DNA from 2 places in the Sporolactobacillus terrae genome. Region 2 is predicted to be linked to the other one. Evidence: riboswitches for the same ligand, from Rfam matches in the RefSeq annotation. Region 2 holds a riboswitch; the other holds the start of a gene.
What was found. A riboswitch is a leader RNA that binds a small molecule or an ion and turns the genes downstream of it on or off. The one in region 2 is predicted to bind lysine.

Region 1: another riboswitch for lysine. It lies ahead of K7399_RS12165 (amino acid permease); the one in region 2 lies ahead of K7399_RS07980 (aspartate kinase).

Annotation. Positions count from the first base shown of each region.
Region 1 covers NZ_CP082837.1:2,528,970-2,536,927, reverse strand. Annotated here, with positions in the region: gene recQ (DNA helicase RecQ) at 1-1,692, shown strand, start outside; lysine riboswitch at 1,882-2,063, shown strand; gene K7399_RS12165 (amino acid permease) at 2,296-3,684, shown strand; gene K7399_RS12160 (DUF1516 family protein) at 3,892-4,218, shown strand; gene K7399_RS12155 (aminotransferase class I/II-fold pyridoxal phosphate-dependent enzyme) at 4,273-5,466, opposite strand; gene K7399_RS12150 (glycosyl hydrolase family 18 protein) at 5,717-6,976, shown strand; gene K7399_RS12145 (NAD(P)-dependent oxidoreductase) at 7,058-7,930, shown strand.
Region 2 covers NZ_CP082837.1:1,668,035-1,675,992, forward strand. Annotated here, with positions in the region: gene K7399_RS07960 (AMP-dependent synthetase/ligase) at 1-557, shown strand, start outside; gene K7399_RS07965 (helix-turn-helix domain-containing protein) at 768-992, opposite strand; gene fumC (class II fumarate hydratase) at 1,125-2,513, opposite strand; gene K7399_RS07975 (YslB family protein) at 2,734-3,201, shown strand; gene K7399_RS07980 (aspartate kinase) at 3,292-4,524, opposite strand; lysine riboswitch at 4,701-4,900, opposite strand; gene uvrC (excinuclease ABC subunit UvrC) at 4,962-6,743, opposite strand; gene trxA (thioredoxin) at 7,106-7,423, opposite strand; gene K7399_RS07995 (endonuclease MutS2) at 7,519-7,958, opposite strand, start outside.

The DNA.
Region 1 (7,958 bases), 860 kb from region 2:
GGCGACGACACGATTGGCATTATGCCGACGGGCGGCGGAAAATCGCTTTGTTACCAGATTCCGGCACTGCTTTTCCCCGGCGTTACCCTTGTCATTTCACCACTGATTTCTTTAATGAAGGATCAGGTTGATGCGCTTGGCAATGCCGGCATCCAAGCAACCTTCATCAACAGCTCACTCAGCTTCACTGAAGGAAAAGAGCGCCTGACAGCGGCTGCCCGCGGCAAGTATAAACTGGTCTACATCGCTCCAGAACGATTAGAGGTTCCTGATTTTGTACGGGCTCTGGAACGGATGAAGGTTTCTCTGGTTGCTATCGATGAGGCGCACTGCATCTCGCAATGGGGACATGACTTCCGGCCAAGCTATCGCTCGATTCCAGCGATGATCACGCGCTTTTCTCAGAAACCGGTGGTTGTCGCACTGACCGCAACGGCGACGCCGAATGTCACCGCAGATATTTGTCAGCTTCTGGGGATTGCGCAGGATCACGTGATCGCTACTGGCTTTGCCCGTGACAATCTGAACTTTCAAGTGATTCGTGGACAAAGTGCGGATGTCTTTCTTTTCGACTATCTGAAGAAAAATCAGGATCAGCCGGGCATTGTTTATGCTGCAACCCGCAAAGAGGTTGACCGCTTATCTGCGCGCCTTGCGGAGAAAGGACTGGCAGTCGGTCGCTATCATGCTGGATTATCGGAACAGGAACGGGCGATGAGTCAAGAACGTTTTCTCTATGATGATCTGACGGTCCTTGTTGCGACGAATGCGTTTGGTATGGGGATTAATAAAAGCAATGTACGCTTTGTGATTCACTACAATATGCCGCGCAATATTGAGGCCTATTACCAGGAGGCAGGGCGTGCCGGACGCGATGGAGAAAAGAGCGATTGCATCCTGTTGTTTTCGCCACAGGACATTCGGCTGCAGAAATTCTTCATCGATCAATCTGAGATGGATGATGCATTGAAACATGCGGAGTACCATAAGCTGGAGCAGATGATCGGTTATTGCCACACAGAAACGTGTTTGCAAGGTTACATATTGCGCTATTTCGGAGATAAAGATCCAGACAATTGCGGGCATTGCGGCAACTGCTTGGATACACGTGAACAATCCGATGTAACGATTGAAGCCCAAAAAGTACTGTCGTGTGTCAAGCGGCTGCGCGAACGTTATGGCAAGATGATGGTTGCCAAGGTACTCGCCGGTGCATCGGATCAAAAGGTGAAGACATTTCATCTGAATCGGCTCTCAACCTATGGCATCATGCAGGAGCAAACGCAGAAGCAGATCAGTGAATTCATCGATTTTCTGACTGCCGAGCAGTATCTTGTGCAGCAAGGCGGTGCTTATCCGGTGCTCGCACTGAGCGATCGCTCGCTCGCTGTTTTAAAAGGCGAAGCAAAGGTGTATAAAAAGGGCAGCGTACGTGCGGAACGTCTTGCTGTGGACGATGCACTCTTTGAAACTTTGAAACAAGTACGCAAGGCACTGGCTCAGAAAGAATATGTGCCGCCCTATATTATTTTCTCTGATCAGTCTTTGCGCGAAATGAGCGCACGGCTCCCCTCAACGGACCATGAATTCCTAATGATCAAAGGCGTTGGCCAGCAGAAGCTGGAAAAATACGGACAAGCCTTTATGAAGGCGATTGCTGAGTATCAGGAGGCGCAGCAGGAACCGGTATGACGTCACGCCCTGAGTTGAATTGGTCGGCAGTGGTTCGCCGATGTTTATTGATCTTATCTATAACGTTGACACAAACGTGCATGCATTGGTAAGTTCCTGAAATACCGGTTTAAAAAGGCCTTTTGGTTGAATTTTATCTGGGATGCAGGTAGAATTAAGCCTGTTGTCGAAAAAAGTCTCCTCGCAAACAGAGGGGGTAGAGGCGCGGCAGTTATGAGAAGTACATCTGAGGCGAAGGGACGCCGGACGGTGTGCGTAAGGAACTGTTGCCGAAGCGGGTTCGGATCCCTTGCCGAATCGGTTGGGTTCGTTTCCGAAAGGAGCGAAACTGTCACATGCGAGCAGTTTGCGTGTGGTGTGCTATCGGGGAAGATGTGCGTGGAGTGAGTGGATCGATTGACTTTAATTTTCAAGCAGATCTTATTAACTTTACTATGAAGAGTTCGCCCGTTTAAGAGCATCACGATGCTTTTGACGGGCGTTTTTATCGTTCATTCATTTTTATGCCGCATGTTCCTCTGAATTACAGAGAGGGAGAGAGAACAAGTGAAGAAAGACAGCAAGAATCAATTGCAACGCGGATTGAAGTCACGTCACCTAACGATGATTTCGCTTGGAGGGGCGATCGGAACCGGATTGTTCCTAGCGAGCGGGAACGCGATCTATACTGCCGGACCGGGTGGAGCACTGCTTGCTTATGGACTGACCGGAGTGATGGTGTACTTCCTGATGACCAGCTTGGGTGAGCTGGCTACCTATATGCCGATCAGTGGGTCGTTCAGTACCTATGCAACCCGCTTTGTCGATCCGTCCTTTGGTTTTGCACTCGGTTGGAATTACTGGTATAACTGGGCGATCACGATTGCCAGTGAATTGTCGGCGGCAACGCTGATCATGAAATTCTGGTTCCCGGACAGTCCATCCATGCTATGGAGCGGTCTGTTTCTAGCGATTATTTTCTTACTGAATGCCTTGACTGTGAAAGGCTACGGCGAGTCCGAATACTGGTTTGCCATTATTAAAGTTGTGACCGTCATTATTTTTATCATCATCGGTTTGCTGATGATTTTCCGTATCTTAGGCGGGGGTGTGCCTGGATTCTCGAACTTTACCGTGGGCGATGCACCGTTCCATGGCGGTTTTCTCGCTGCATTCGGCGTCTTTCTGGCGGCGGGCTATTCATTCCAAGGGACTGAACTGCTCGGCGTCAGTGCGGGTGAAAGCGAGCATCCAGAAAAAAATGTTCCGAAAGCGATGAATACGATTTTCTGGCGTATTCTGCTCTTCTATATTTTGGCCATATTTGTCATTGCTATGATTCTACCTTATACCAATCACAATCTGTCAGCGACGGACTCGGTCATGGTCAGCCCGTTCACATTGGTGTTTGACCGCGCCGGGCTTGCTGTTGCTGCATCAGTCATGAACGCGGTGATTTTGACAGCTGTTCTGTCGGCAGGCAATTCAGGTCTGTACGCATCGACACGTATGCTTTATGCACTCGCCACAGAGGGCAAGGCGCCGAAATTCCTCGGCTATGTTACGCGACACGGCATTCCGATTTGGTCGCTGATCGTTACGGCAGCCTTTGGCCTGCTTGCCTTCTTTGCTTCCGGCTTTGGCGATGGTATTGTTTATAACTGGCTGCTCAGCGCATCGGGCATGTGCGGGTTTATTGCTTGGCTCGGGATCGCAATCAGCCATTATCGATTCCGGCGTGCTTATGTTGCACAAGGCGGTAAGCTTAGTGATCTGCCATACCGGGCGAAATGGTTCCCATTCGGTCCGCTGTTTGCTTTTGCCGTCTGCCTGATCGTCATTATCGGTCAGAGTTTCGGTGCTTTTTCTGGAGGGGAAATCGACTGGGGCGGAATTATTGCCGCTTACATCGGCATTCCTATTTTCCTCGCCGTTTGGCTGATTGCCAAGTGGAAAATGAGAACGAAACTGATTCCGCTTGAGCAATGTGACCTGTCACGTCATGGCAATTAATTATTGATCTCAAGGAAGGTGTCTCAATAGTCAAAGGTGACGTTGAGGCACCTTCTTGTATGCGCGCTTCTGGGGTCGTTGGTGACAACTTTTGTGTGGATGGTCCTGTTTTTCGAATGTGTGGGTACATCGATGCGGCTTGGCCTGGGAATGGTACAGGTTCATGGTAAAATAAAGAGAGTTTCGTACAAGAAAAGAGGAATAGTGATGCATAGTTTGGCACAAATCCATGGGCTGGTTTGGGGACTTATGGTGATTCTTTTTCTCCTGAGCTATCTTTTCTACCAGCAAAAAGTATGGAGTATGATCCTGCGGCTCACTTATTTGGTGATGATTGGAACCGGAATAGCGATGCTGTTCATCATCCATTTTCCGTTCATGCTGGTCGTTAAAGCCGTTCTGTCCTTTGCATTAATCGGTTTGATGGAAGCGGCGCTTGGCAAACGGAAAAAACAGCAACCGGCAGGACTTCTGCTCGTGCTCAGTACGGTAGTCTTAATTGTGATTCTGTTGATCGGCTACCGCGTCATTTAAAAAAGAACTTTTCCCGAATAGCATCGGGAAAAGTTCTTTTTGTTTCTCTTATGCTTAATTTTTTACGGGTGCTTCACTTAAAATTCCTGATGCTTTAATGCGTTCGGCGGCTTCTTTGAGCCGTTCTTCAGGCTCAAGCAGTCCGACGCGTACAAATTGATCGCCATGGGTGCCGAAACCGGCGCCGGGTGCGACGGCAACATGAGCACGTTCGAGCAGAGCATCAGCAAAGGACTCGGAAGTGTAACCGTTCGGTACCTTGAACCAACAGAAGAATGATCCCTTTGGTGCACGGACATCCCAACCAATCGCGCGCATGCTTTCGACTAAGACATTTCGGCGCTGTTCGTAAAGCGCGCATAATTGCTGAACTGACTGCTGCGCGCCAAGCAGCGCAGCCGATCCCGCATCCTGAATCGGGCTCGGGACATCGGAGTGATCAATGTCGTGGAAGGTGCTGAGCGCGCGGATAATTGACGCATTTCCGACTGCAAAGCCGACCCGGAATCCGGCCATGTTGTATGTTTTTGACAACGTGTACACTTCAATGCCTTGTTCCTTTGCGCCCGGCGTCTGCAGGAAGCTGATTGGACGTTTCCCGTCAAAACCGAATGCCGCATAGGCAAAATCATGGACAACCGGCATTTGATGTTTGCGTGAGAAACGTACCGTATCAGCAAAGAATGCCTCGGTAGCCATTGCTCCGGTTGGATTATTCGGATAGTTTAACATCAGCAAATGCGCTTTTTCCAAAATATCTGCAGGAATCGTTCGATAATCCGGTAAAAAGTCGTCTTCTGCGCGCACCGGGATTCCGTAGGTCCGCGCACCGGCAAGTTCCGGACAGACGTAGTACAGCGGGTAGCCGGGATCGGTCGTCAACATGACATCGCCCGGATTTAGCAGTGTTTGCGGTAATGCTGAAATCGCCACCGTTGCCCCGTCAAAGACGGTCACCTCTGTTTCGGGATCAAGCGTGACCCCATATTCGCGTCTGTAAAAGCTGCTGATTGCTTCTTTAAAAGAACGTTTGCCGCCTGCAGTAGGATAACCTTGATTCTCATGGAGCGGAGCGGCTTGATTCATTGCTTCGATAATTGGTTTCGGCGTCGGCTGATCCGGACTGCCGGTATGAAGATGGATGACATCAATGCCCTGCTTCACCACAGCATCAATTTTTTGTTCAATGCTGGTGAAGTAATTGGCGGGAAGCGCTTGAACTTGCCGGGATGGAATGAATTCAGCCATAAATAACCCTCGTTTCTTTCCGTACTTTTCTATACTCTATGCCCTTCACTTTAAGGGCGTTCATTCTACCACAGGTTGCTCATAGTGATCAATAAAATTCGCAACGTCTCTTATCATAACGCTTTTTTCTCTATGAATCTATGTACCGTTGTGGAACCGTTCCTCAGCTGCTGAATAAGTTAGAGTGAAATGCCTATGTTTGAGTATCGTGCATACCTGTAAATCTTGGTGCGCGGGGAAGGGTGAAACAATGTTTGTTTATACAGTAAGAACCGGAGACTCTTTATTTGCGATCAGTCAGAAGTTTGATGTTCCGGTGGACACATTGAGAAGCGTCAATGGGCTGGCGGCGACAAATATTGTTACCGGTCAAGCGCTGCTGGTGACTAGCGATGTTTATACAGTGCAGCCCGGTGACAGTTTATGGACGATTTCGCGTATGGCTTATGTACCGTTAAGCGCGCTCCGACAAGCAAATCCAGGAATCAACCCAGATCAGCTGAGTATTGGTCAGAAAATTAATCTTCCAACGATTGAGCGGCGCGTCGCCACTCATTTCAGCTATTCACAGCTTCGGACGCCGGCGCTTGATCAATCGGTTATTGCTAATAATGCGCCGTATTTAACGTACATTGCACTTTTTGAAACGCATTTTAATTGGAACGGCGATCTGAGTCCGCTCAATGACAATGCCGCGGTGCTTGCCGCTTGGCGCGGGCGGGTGACCCCGGTGCTGACCGTAACCAATTTGACGGCGACCGGATTTAATTCGGCTTTAGTGCAACGTGTTTTAAATACACCGAGTGTGCAGCAGACTCTGATCGACAACATGATCAACATGGCGACCTCCAGCGGCTACGGCGGGATCAATATTGATTTCGAAGGCGTACTGCCGGCGGATCGCAATGCGTTTGTGATGTTTCTGCAAGCGCTAAAGCAAAGGACACAATCGGCCAATTTGAATCTGAGTATCGCTGTGCCTGCAAAAACGAATGATGATGTGCCTTGGGTGCGTGGCTATGACTATGCAGCAATCGGTGCGATCGTCGATCAATTCTTCATTATGGCGTATGACTGGCATTATAGCGGGAGTGAGCCAGGAGCAACCGCTCCAATTCAGCTTGTTCGCGAAACGCTTGAATTTGCTGCTAGCCTAATGGATCGAAATAAAATAATCATGGGTACACCTTTTTACGGTTATGATTGGCCGATTCCGTTTTCCGCTCAGAATCCGGGCCGGGCGATTACGTATCAAGCCGCCATTGATCTGGCAATGAGCGAACAGGTACCGATTAATTATTCAACAACAGATCAAGCCGCTTATTTCTATTATACCGACGACAGCGGTCAGAACCGCGTGGTCTGGTTTGAAGATGTGCGCAGTTTGTTTGCAAAGGCACAGCTGGTTTACGATTCGCGAATCGCTGGTATCGGTTCTTGGCAGATTAACTTTCCGATGGCGGTCTATCCTTGGGTGTTCACTCACTTTTTCCAAATTCGAAAGGTCTGAGCACTGCGTATGACGTGAAAATGAGAGGTGTTCATGCTATCGTTATCCTAGATGCTAAGGATAGGAAAGCGAGTGAGAGGCATGGCAGAAAAGACGATTGGGTTTATTGGAACCGGAGTTATGGGCAAAGGCATGATCCGCAATTTGATGAAGGCGGGTTTTGCACTTCACGTTTATAATCGTACCAAAAGCAAGGCAGACGATCTTATTGCCGAAGGCGCAGTCTGGAAAGCAAGTCCCGCGGAAGCCGCTGAAGGAGCCGACATTGTGATTACAATGGTTGGTTATCCTAAAGATGTGGCTTCCGTTTATTTTGATAATGGGATCATCGCTCATGCAAAAGCAGGCGCCTATCTGATTGATATGACAACGTCTTCGCCGCAGCTCGCTGAAAAAATTTATCGGGCGGCTGCCCCTAAAGGGCTGCATGCATTGGATGCTCCGGTGTCCGGCGGAGATGTCGGGGCAAAGAATGGGACGCTGTCCATCATGGTCGGCGGTGACGCGCACGACGCCGAAGCAATGACACCCGTTTTCCAGGCGATGGGCCAGAAGATCGTGTATCAAGGGAAAGCAGGCTCCGGTCAGCATACAAAGATGGCCAATCAGATCGCGATCGCATCCAATATGATCGGTGTGGCCGAGGCGTTAGCCTATGCAAAACACGCTGGACTTGATACAGACAAAGTCATGGAGAGTATTGAAACCGGGGCTGCTGGCAGCTGGTCACTGAGCAATCTGGGGCCGCGCATGCTAAAAGGAGATTTCGAACCCGGTTTTTACATCAAGCATTTGATCAAGGATGAACGAATTGCTTTGGAATCAACGCAAGCCATGGGCATGGATGCTCCGGGCCTCGCCTTGTCAAAGGAGATCTACGAAGCGCTCGCTGATCAGGGCGAAGAAAACAGCGGCACACAAGCGATTTATAAAAACTATTGGAATGAGAAATAAGCAACAAAACCGTTGCGTAAAGCGTGCA
Region 2 (7,958 bases):
CTGGTGTTGCGGTCCCCGGCGTCGAATTGATGATCGACAGCCCCAATGAATCCGGTGTCGGCGAAATTCTTGCCAAAGGCGACAATATCATGCTCGGTTACTTTAACGATCCGGAGGCTACGGCCAACACATTCTGCAACGGTTATTTTCGGACAGGTGATTTAGGATTCATCGCTGAGGACGGCGCCCTGTATATCAAAGGGCGCATGAAGAATGTCATTGTCACAGCTAATGGCAAAAACATTTATCCGGAGGAATTAGAGGCACGCCTGTTAGAAAAAGAAACGATCAGTGAAGCACTTATTCTTACGGGGAACGATCGTAACGGAAGTATTTGCGTGAGGGCCAAAATATTCCCGAATTTAGATTGCGTCACCGAATTGGTCGGCCATCTGCCTGCCAAAGAAGAATTACAGGCGATGATAAAATCAATTATCGATGACGTGAACAACAAAATGCCAAATTATAAACACATCCGTATGTTTGAAATTCTGGAAAACGAGTTTGAGAAAACAACGACAAGAAAAATCAGACGATGCGGCATGAATCTCGTTTGATCGAATCCGGCAAACAAAGCGCATGCTATGAGGACAGCACGCCGCTTACAGAAAAGCAAGGCTAATGCCCGTATTTAAATAGATAAAGTTCATCGCACCATCATTTATCAGAGAGCTTTTTAGCGCTGTCCCCTATTATACGCTAAAAAGTTCTCTATTTATTTTTAAATAAAAAACAACAGCCGGCCCTTATTCAGGAACCGGCAGCTGCTATAATTTGAGTTCTCCGAGTCTCAAAAGTTCGACAACCGCTTGGGAGCGTCCCTTCACACCTAATTTCTGCATGGTGTTCGAGATATGGTTCCGAACTGTTTTTTCACTGATGAAGAGTTCTTTTGCTATGTCGCGTGTTGTCTTGTCTTGAACGAGAAGTTCGAAAACTTCTCGTTCTCTCTTCGTCAGCAATGGTTTTGGACGGTGGTATTCTTCTTTCAAATTTCCCCCTCCTTGCTCAGCAGAAGAGCGGGCGGGAAAGGCTTTTAGTCACTTACAGTTTATGACGTGAGGCACGATGCGTGCGCAGATTGATTATTTTACGCAAAGTTACATGAAACGTTCTTGGGACGATTATTGGTGCGGGTGAACCATCTGCTCCGGTTTAACCAGTGCATCAAAAGCTTCACCGCTTAAAATGCCCAGTTTAATTGCCGCATCGCGAAGGCTGATCCCCTCTCGATGGGCTAATTTAGAAATTTTCGCCGCTTTTTCATAGCCGATCTTCGGATTAAGCGCAGTGACCAGCATTAAAGAATGATGCAGAAAATAATCGATTTGTTCTTTGTTTACCTTGATTCCTGCAGCGCAATGAGCGGCAAAGGAATGCATCACATCACCAAGCAGTTTCGTGGATTGGAGAAAATTATAGCCAATCACCGGTTTAAATACATTGAGCTCAAAATTGCCTTGACTCGCTGCAAAACCGATTGCCGCATCGTTTCCCATGACTTGAACAGCAACCATCGTTACGGCTTCGGCTTGTGTCGGATTGACCTTTCCTGGCATAATCGAGCTGCCCGGTTCATTCGCTGGAATTTCCAATTCGCCAAGTCCGCAGCGCGGTCCGCTCGCCAGCCAGCGCACATCATTGGCGATCTTCATCAAATCAGCCGCAAGTGCCTTTAATGCGCCGTGAGCGGCAACGACGGCATCATGACTGGTCAAGGCGTGAAACTTGTTCGCAGAAGCGTGGAATTTCTTGCCTGTAATTGTACTGATTTCCTCAGCAGCCTGGTCGCCAAATGATGCCGGTGCGTTCAGTCCGGTGCCTACCGCTGTTCCGCCGATCGCCAAACTCTTCAAATGATCAAGCGTATTTTCGATCAGCACCTTTGACTCCTTCAGCATGTACGCCCATCCACTGATTTCCTGTCCTACGGTCAGAGGCACTGCATCTTGAAGATGGGTACGGCCAATTTTCACGATGTCGCTGAATTCTGCGGCTTTTTGATCCAGAATGGTTTGCAGTTCATCCAGTGCAGGAAGGACATGGTCTTCAACCGCTTGAACAGCAGCGATATGTAAAGCCGTAGGAAATGTATCATTGGAGCTTTGTGCTTTGTTTACATCATCATTGGGGTGTACGTGCTGATCAATCCCTTTTGCCTTAAGAAGCTGACTGGCACGATTGGCCAGCACTTCATTCATATTCATATTTGACTGGGTTCCGCTTCCGGTTTGCCACACAACAAGGGGAAACTCTTCATCCCACTTTCCGTCAATCACTTCATCTGCTGCTTCCGCAATGGCTTCGGCTTTATCCGAATCTAGAAGCGTAAGCTTTTGATTGGCAATCGCCGCTGCTTTTTTCAGGATTGCGAAGGCTCGGACGATTTCCAGCGGCATTTTTTCCCATCCGATCTTAAAATGATCCTTGCTTCTTTGCGTTTGTGCAGCCCACAGACGTTCTGCAGGGACGCTCACTTCACCCAAAGTATCATGCTCCACTCGATCGTTCATTCATCTCTCAATCCTTTCTTGTTACTGTCTTTAGTTTTGCACATTCGGCTGATTTTGTGAATCATTTCTTGACATGTGCTTGATTGTGAAACACAATTTAGAAGTTCTCCCCCTAAAAGAAAAAGACGAGAACATCATAAAAAATAAACTGTGCAGCGCATCATTCTTTCATAGTGAAACAGCGAAAAGACCGTTATAATAGTTTGTGGAGGGATAGAAGATGACGAGAAATGAAACCTGTCCACAGCCGGAGCACTACGGTGACGCGACCGTACCGGCTTTTGGTTATGAATTGATTCGAAATTTATTAATTCCAGAACTTCTGAACAAGGAAACTGCTCCAATCTTGTACTGGTCCGGTCGTAAGCTCGCCAGACGGTATCCACTCGAAAATGAGCAGCAAATCATCGACTTTTTTACTCGCGCCGGATGGGGGCATTTGCAGCAAGTCAGTCAATCAAAAAATAAAACGACGTTTGAATGCAGCTCCGCACTTGTTGAAGCGCGGATTAAGGATTTCCCAAACACAGACAGCTTTTCACTTGAATCCGGATTTATTGCTGAACAAATCCAGCATCAAACCGGCTGCGTCGCGGAAACCTATATGGAAGTGAAAAATGGTCGTCAAAAAAAGATTGTTTTTCAAGTGAAATGGGATGCAAAGGATCATGTACATAACAATGAATGATCTGTTGCTTCCAAAAACAATCAAAATCCCCCGAGAATGGGTCACATCCTCGGGGGATTATTTGCATCGAATCGTTTCATTGTATTCAGATCAAAGGCTGACCGACTCTTCCTCCGACAAGTGGAAGGTTTCATGAAGTGTGTCAAGCGCTTCAATCAACTTGGCCTCATCAATGATTGTTGAGACTTTGATCTCCGATGTGCTGATCATTTTAATCTTAATCTTTTGGCTGGCGAGCGCATGGAACATTTCTGCTGCAACCCCTGGGTTAGAGGCCATGCCTGAGCCGACGATCGACAACTTGGCCAATTCCGATTCATAGATCAGCTGCTGATAGCCCAGTTCTTTTTCGCTTCCACGGAGAACATCCAATGTCTCTTCCAGAAGTTCATGATCAACGGTAAAAGACAGGTTTGTTCGCGCTTCATCAAGCACATTCTGCACAATGACGTCGATATTGATCTTTTTATCTGCAATTGTATCAAAAACGCGCGAGACCGCCGACACATTATTCGGCAGTCCAAGCAATGTCACTTTGGTAACATTTTTTTCAAAAGCGAGTCCACGAACCGACTTACTCGTTTCCATTGATACTTCCTCCTTAATGACCGTGCCTTCCTCATCGGTAAATGAGGAGCACACGACGAGTTCAAGATGACTGTTTTTTGCGTACTCAACCGCCCGCGGATGAAGGACGCCCGCTCCAAGGTAAGCCATCTCGAGCATCTCATCGTAACTGATTTCCTTAAGTTTTCGCGCCTTTTTCACGAAGCGCGGATCGGTCGTGAAGACACCGGTCACATCTGTGTATATTTCACAGCGCTTCGCAGCGAATGCTTCGGCAATCGCTACTGCCGATGTGTCTGAACCGCCGCGGCCCAATGTTGTAATGTCGCCAGTTTCGGTGACGCCTTGAAAACCTGCGATGATGATGATTGAGCCTTCATTTAATTGTGGACGGATCAGGGAGGTGTCAATCGATGCAATCCGTGCATTTTCGTGAACCGCTTCCGTCTTGATTCCAGCCTGCCAACCCGTGTATGAGATCGCTTTATGGCCGCGTTCGTTCAGCACCATTGACAGTAAAGCAATGGTCACCTGTTCACCCGTTGACAAAAGCACATCCATTTCCCGTGTTGACGGCCGATCAGAAATCTCGCCGGCCATAGAGACCAACTGATCGGTTGTTTTCCCCATGGCAGAAACAACCACGATCACTTGATCGCCGGCTTCTTTTTTCTTAATGACTTTATCCGCTACCTTCTGCAGCCGTTCCACCGATGCGACGGAGGTTCCGCCAAATTTCATTACTGTTAAAGCCACCTAAACTCGCTCCTTTAAACGCTGACCGGCATTTTTCATTTCGCTTTTCCGGATCCTCTCTCAAGAAGCTTTGGGATCTCTCTGATAAGCGATGACTCCTTATTCATCAAGATCTGCAGTGACAAAAAGAACAGCGAGAAAATCCCCGCTGTTGAACAGTCAATCGTTTTTCAACATGCTGAGATAGTTCTCCACACTACTTCGTCAAGGCAATAGCCCCTTCAAGTGTGACAGCTCTGCATTTATTCAATGCAGGTCCAGCCCGGAACGGACATGAATCCGTTCCCGCTTCGGCAGACTTCCCTTCCGGACGCGTTCATAAAAGTTCATGCTTCTCGCGCGGCCTACTGATGAAGACTGCTCCTCTATCACTTCAGATATTTGAAAAATTAAGTTATGGAAATTATAACAAACCTCAACCGCCGAAACAATACCTTTTAATCGTTCTGATCCAAATAAGTACGCACCGATTCAGCAACTTTCTCCGGAAGCCCTGCCTCATGCAGTTCCTCTCTGCTCGCTTCTCGAATTTTTTTCATCGAACCAAATTTTCGCAGCAGCATCTGTTTTCGCTGATTTCCAATTCCCGGAATATCGTCAAGGAGCGAATGAATCATCGCTTTCGCCCGAAGCTGGCGGTGGAACGTAATCGCAAATCGGTGGACTTCATCTTGAATGCGCTGCAGCAGATAGAACGCCTGACTGTTACGGGGAAGCGGAACCGGCTGCGACGGTTCGCCGACCACCAGTTGCGCCGTGCGATGCTTTTCATCTTTTGCCAACCCGGCTACCGGAATATACAGACCAAATTCATTTTCCAGCACATCAATCGCTGCGGATAACTGGCCTTTGCCTCCATCAATTAAAATCAGATCCGGCAGCGGCCTATTTTCTTTTAGGAGGCGTCCGTAGCGGCGGCGCACAACCTCACGCATGGTCGCAAAGTCGTCCGGCCCATTCACCGTCTTGATCCGATACTTGCGATAGTCGCTTTTCTTTGGACGGCCATCTTCAAAAACAACCATCGCTGAAACCGGATCTGCCCCTTGAATGTTTGAATTGTCAAAGGTTTCAATGCGGCGCGGCGCCGGCATATCGAGCGCTTCGCCCAACTGTTCGACCGCGCCAATGGTCCGATTTTCATCACGTTCAATCAGTGCAAATTTTTCTTTCAACGCAATGCGTGCATTTTTTACGGCCATTTCAACCAAATCTTTTTTTCGTCCGCGCTGTGGTTGGATTACATCGGTTTCCAGCATTTGCGCGATTAACGCTCGGTCCACCGATTGCGGAATCAGCACTTCTTTCGGCTTCAAATGATTCTGATGGCTGTAAAATTGACCGATAAATGTTAGAAAATCTTCTTCCGGTTCCTGATAGAAAGGAAAAAGAGATACTTTTCGTTCAATCAGCTTGCCTTGGCGCATGAAAAAGACTTGGACACACATCCAGCCTTTGTCAAAGGAGTAACCGAAAACGTCACGATCATCCAGATCATTAAAAATAATTTTCTGTTTTTCCATGACCGTTTCAATATTATTGATCTGATCGCGCAGCTCTTTTGCCTTCTCGAAGTTGAGTTGATCGGAAGCTTCCAGCATTTCCTGCTTCAGTTTCCTCTTCACGTCCTTATAACCCCCGCCGTTAAGAAATCGGGTGATCTCCTCTGCCATCGTCCTGTAGGTTTCTGGAGGAATTTCGTTGACGCAAGGGGCTAGGCATTGGCCGATATGATAATAAAGACAGACGCGGTTCGGCAAGGTACGGCATTTTCGCAGCGGATAGAGATGATCCAGAAGCCGCTTCGTTTCATTCGCTGCGGTGACGTTCGGGTACGGGCCAAAATACTTGCCACTCTTGCGATTGACTTTACGTGTGATGATCAGCCGCGGATACTTTTCAGAAGTTAATTTAATATAGGGATAGCTTTTATCATCCTTGAGCATGATGTTGTAACGCGGCTCGTACTTTTTAATCAAATTAATCTCTAGAAGCAATGATTCAATTTCTGATGAGACCACGATATATTCAAAATCGGCAATATCAGCAACCAGACGCTGTGTTTTGGCATCGTGAGACCCGCTGAAATACGAATGTACGCGGTTAAATAAGTTTTTCGCTTTGCCGACATAGATAATTTCGCCTTGGCTATTCTTCATCTGATAACAGCCCGGCTGTTTGGGAAGAAGGCTCAATTTTTCTTTAATTTTTTCATTTATCATTGATGATCATCCTTTAACTGCAGTTAGAAAAACCAACAAGCTCGAGCTTACTTCCGCAGGATGCGCCGGTTTTTTAATTTTCAGGCTGACGTTGGTTTGTAGCTTTGCGGTTGTGCATCAACGCTTCGGTTGCTCGCTTGCCGCGGGCAGTCCGGAAACCTCCTCGGCTCTTGGCAAAATGCCTGCGGGTTCTCCACTTGGCTTGCATCAACAAGGTGCAATCTCGCGGGCGTGCCCGAGCATATGAGCATTTGCTTCACAGGCTTTCCTCGACCAAACGCATAGACCTTGCAAAGAAAAGCCGGGGCGGCTTTGCGTCTGCAAATCGTCCCGGCTTCTTTGGTTGCATTCAGTTCGAATCAGCCGATGTGCTGTTTAATCCGTTCTGCCAGTGCTTCTTTCGGCTGGAAGCCGACAACTTTGTCAACCACTTCGCCGTCTTTGAACAAGAACATCGTTGGGATACTCATAACCCCATATTTGCTTGCTGTTGCTTGATTTTCATCAACATCCAGCTTCACAATTTTTAGATTATCCGCTAATTCAGAATCGACTTCTTCAAGAACCGGGGCCATCATTTTGCATGGTCCGCACCAAGTTGCCCAAAAGTCGGCAAGGACAAGTCCCTTAGAAGTTTCATCCGCAAAATTTGCGTCGTTTACTTGACTAATCGCCATTTCAGAAAAACCTCCTTGATTAAATCAGAATGCCTTATGAAACAAAGTATAGCATGTGCAATGATTTGATGCCATTATTCAGCTTGAGCACTAAATCACTTAAATTCAACAACAGTGACACCGCTTCCGCCTTCACCTTGCGACCCTAGTCGCGCGTTTTTCACGCGTGGATGACGATCAATTAATTTGCTGACACCTTTTCGCAGCGCTCCGGTTCCCTTTCCGTGGATAATTGAGACGCGTGCATAACCGGCCAGCATTGCTTCATCAAGGTATTTTTCGACGCGGCGCATTGCATCTTCATAGCGCTCTCCGCGAAGGTCAAGTTCCGGTCGGACGGTTTGGGCAGCTGTTCGAACATTCACGACTGGTTTCGCTTGTTTCTTCTCCTTGATCCGTTTCAAATCATTTGCTTTCACATTCATTTTCAGAATCCCGGCCTGAACCAAATAGTCTTGATCGCTGATTTTGCTGACAATGTAGCCTTCCTGACCGAAGCTGATAATTTTCACCGTATCGCCAGGATGAAAACTAC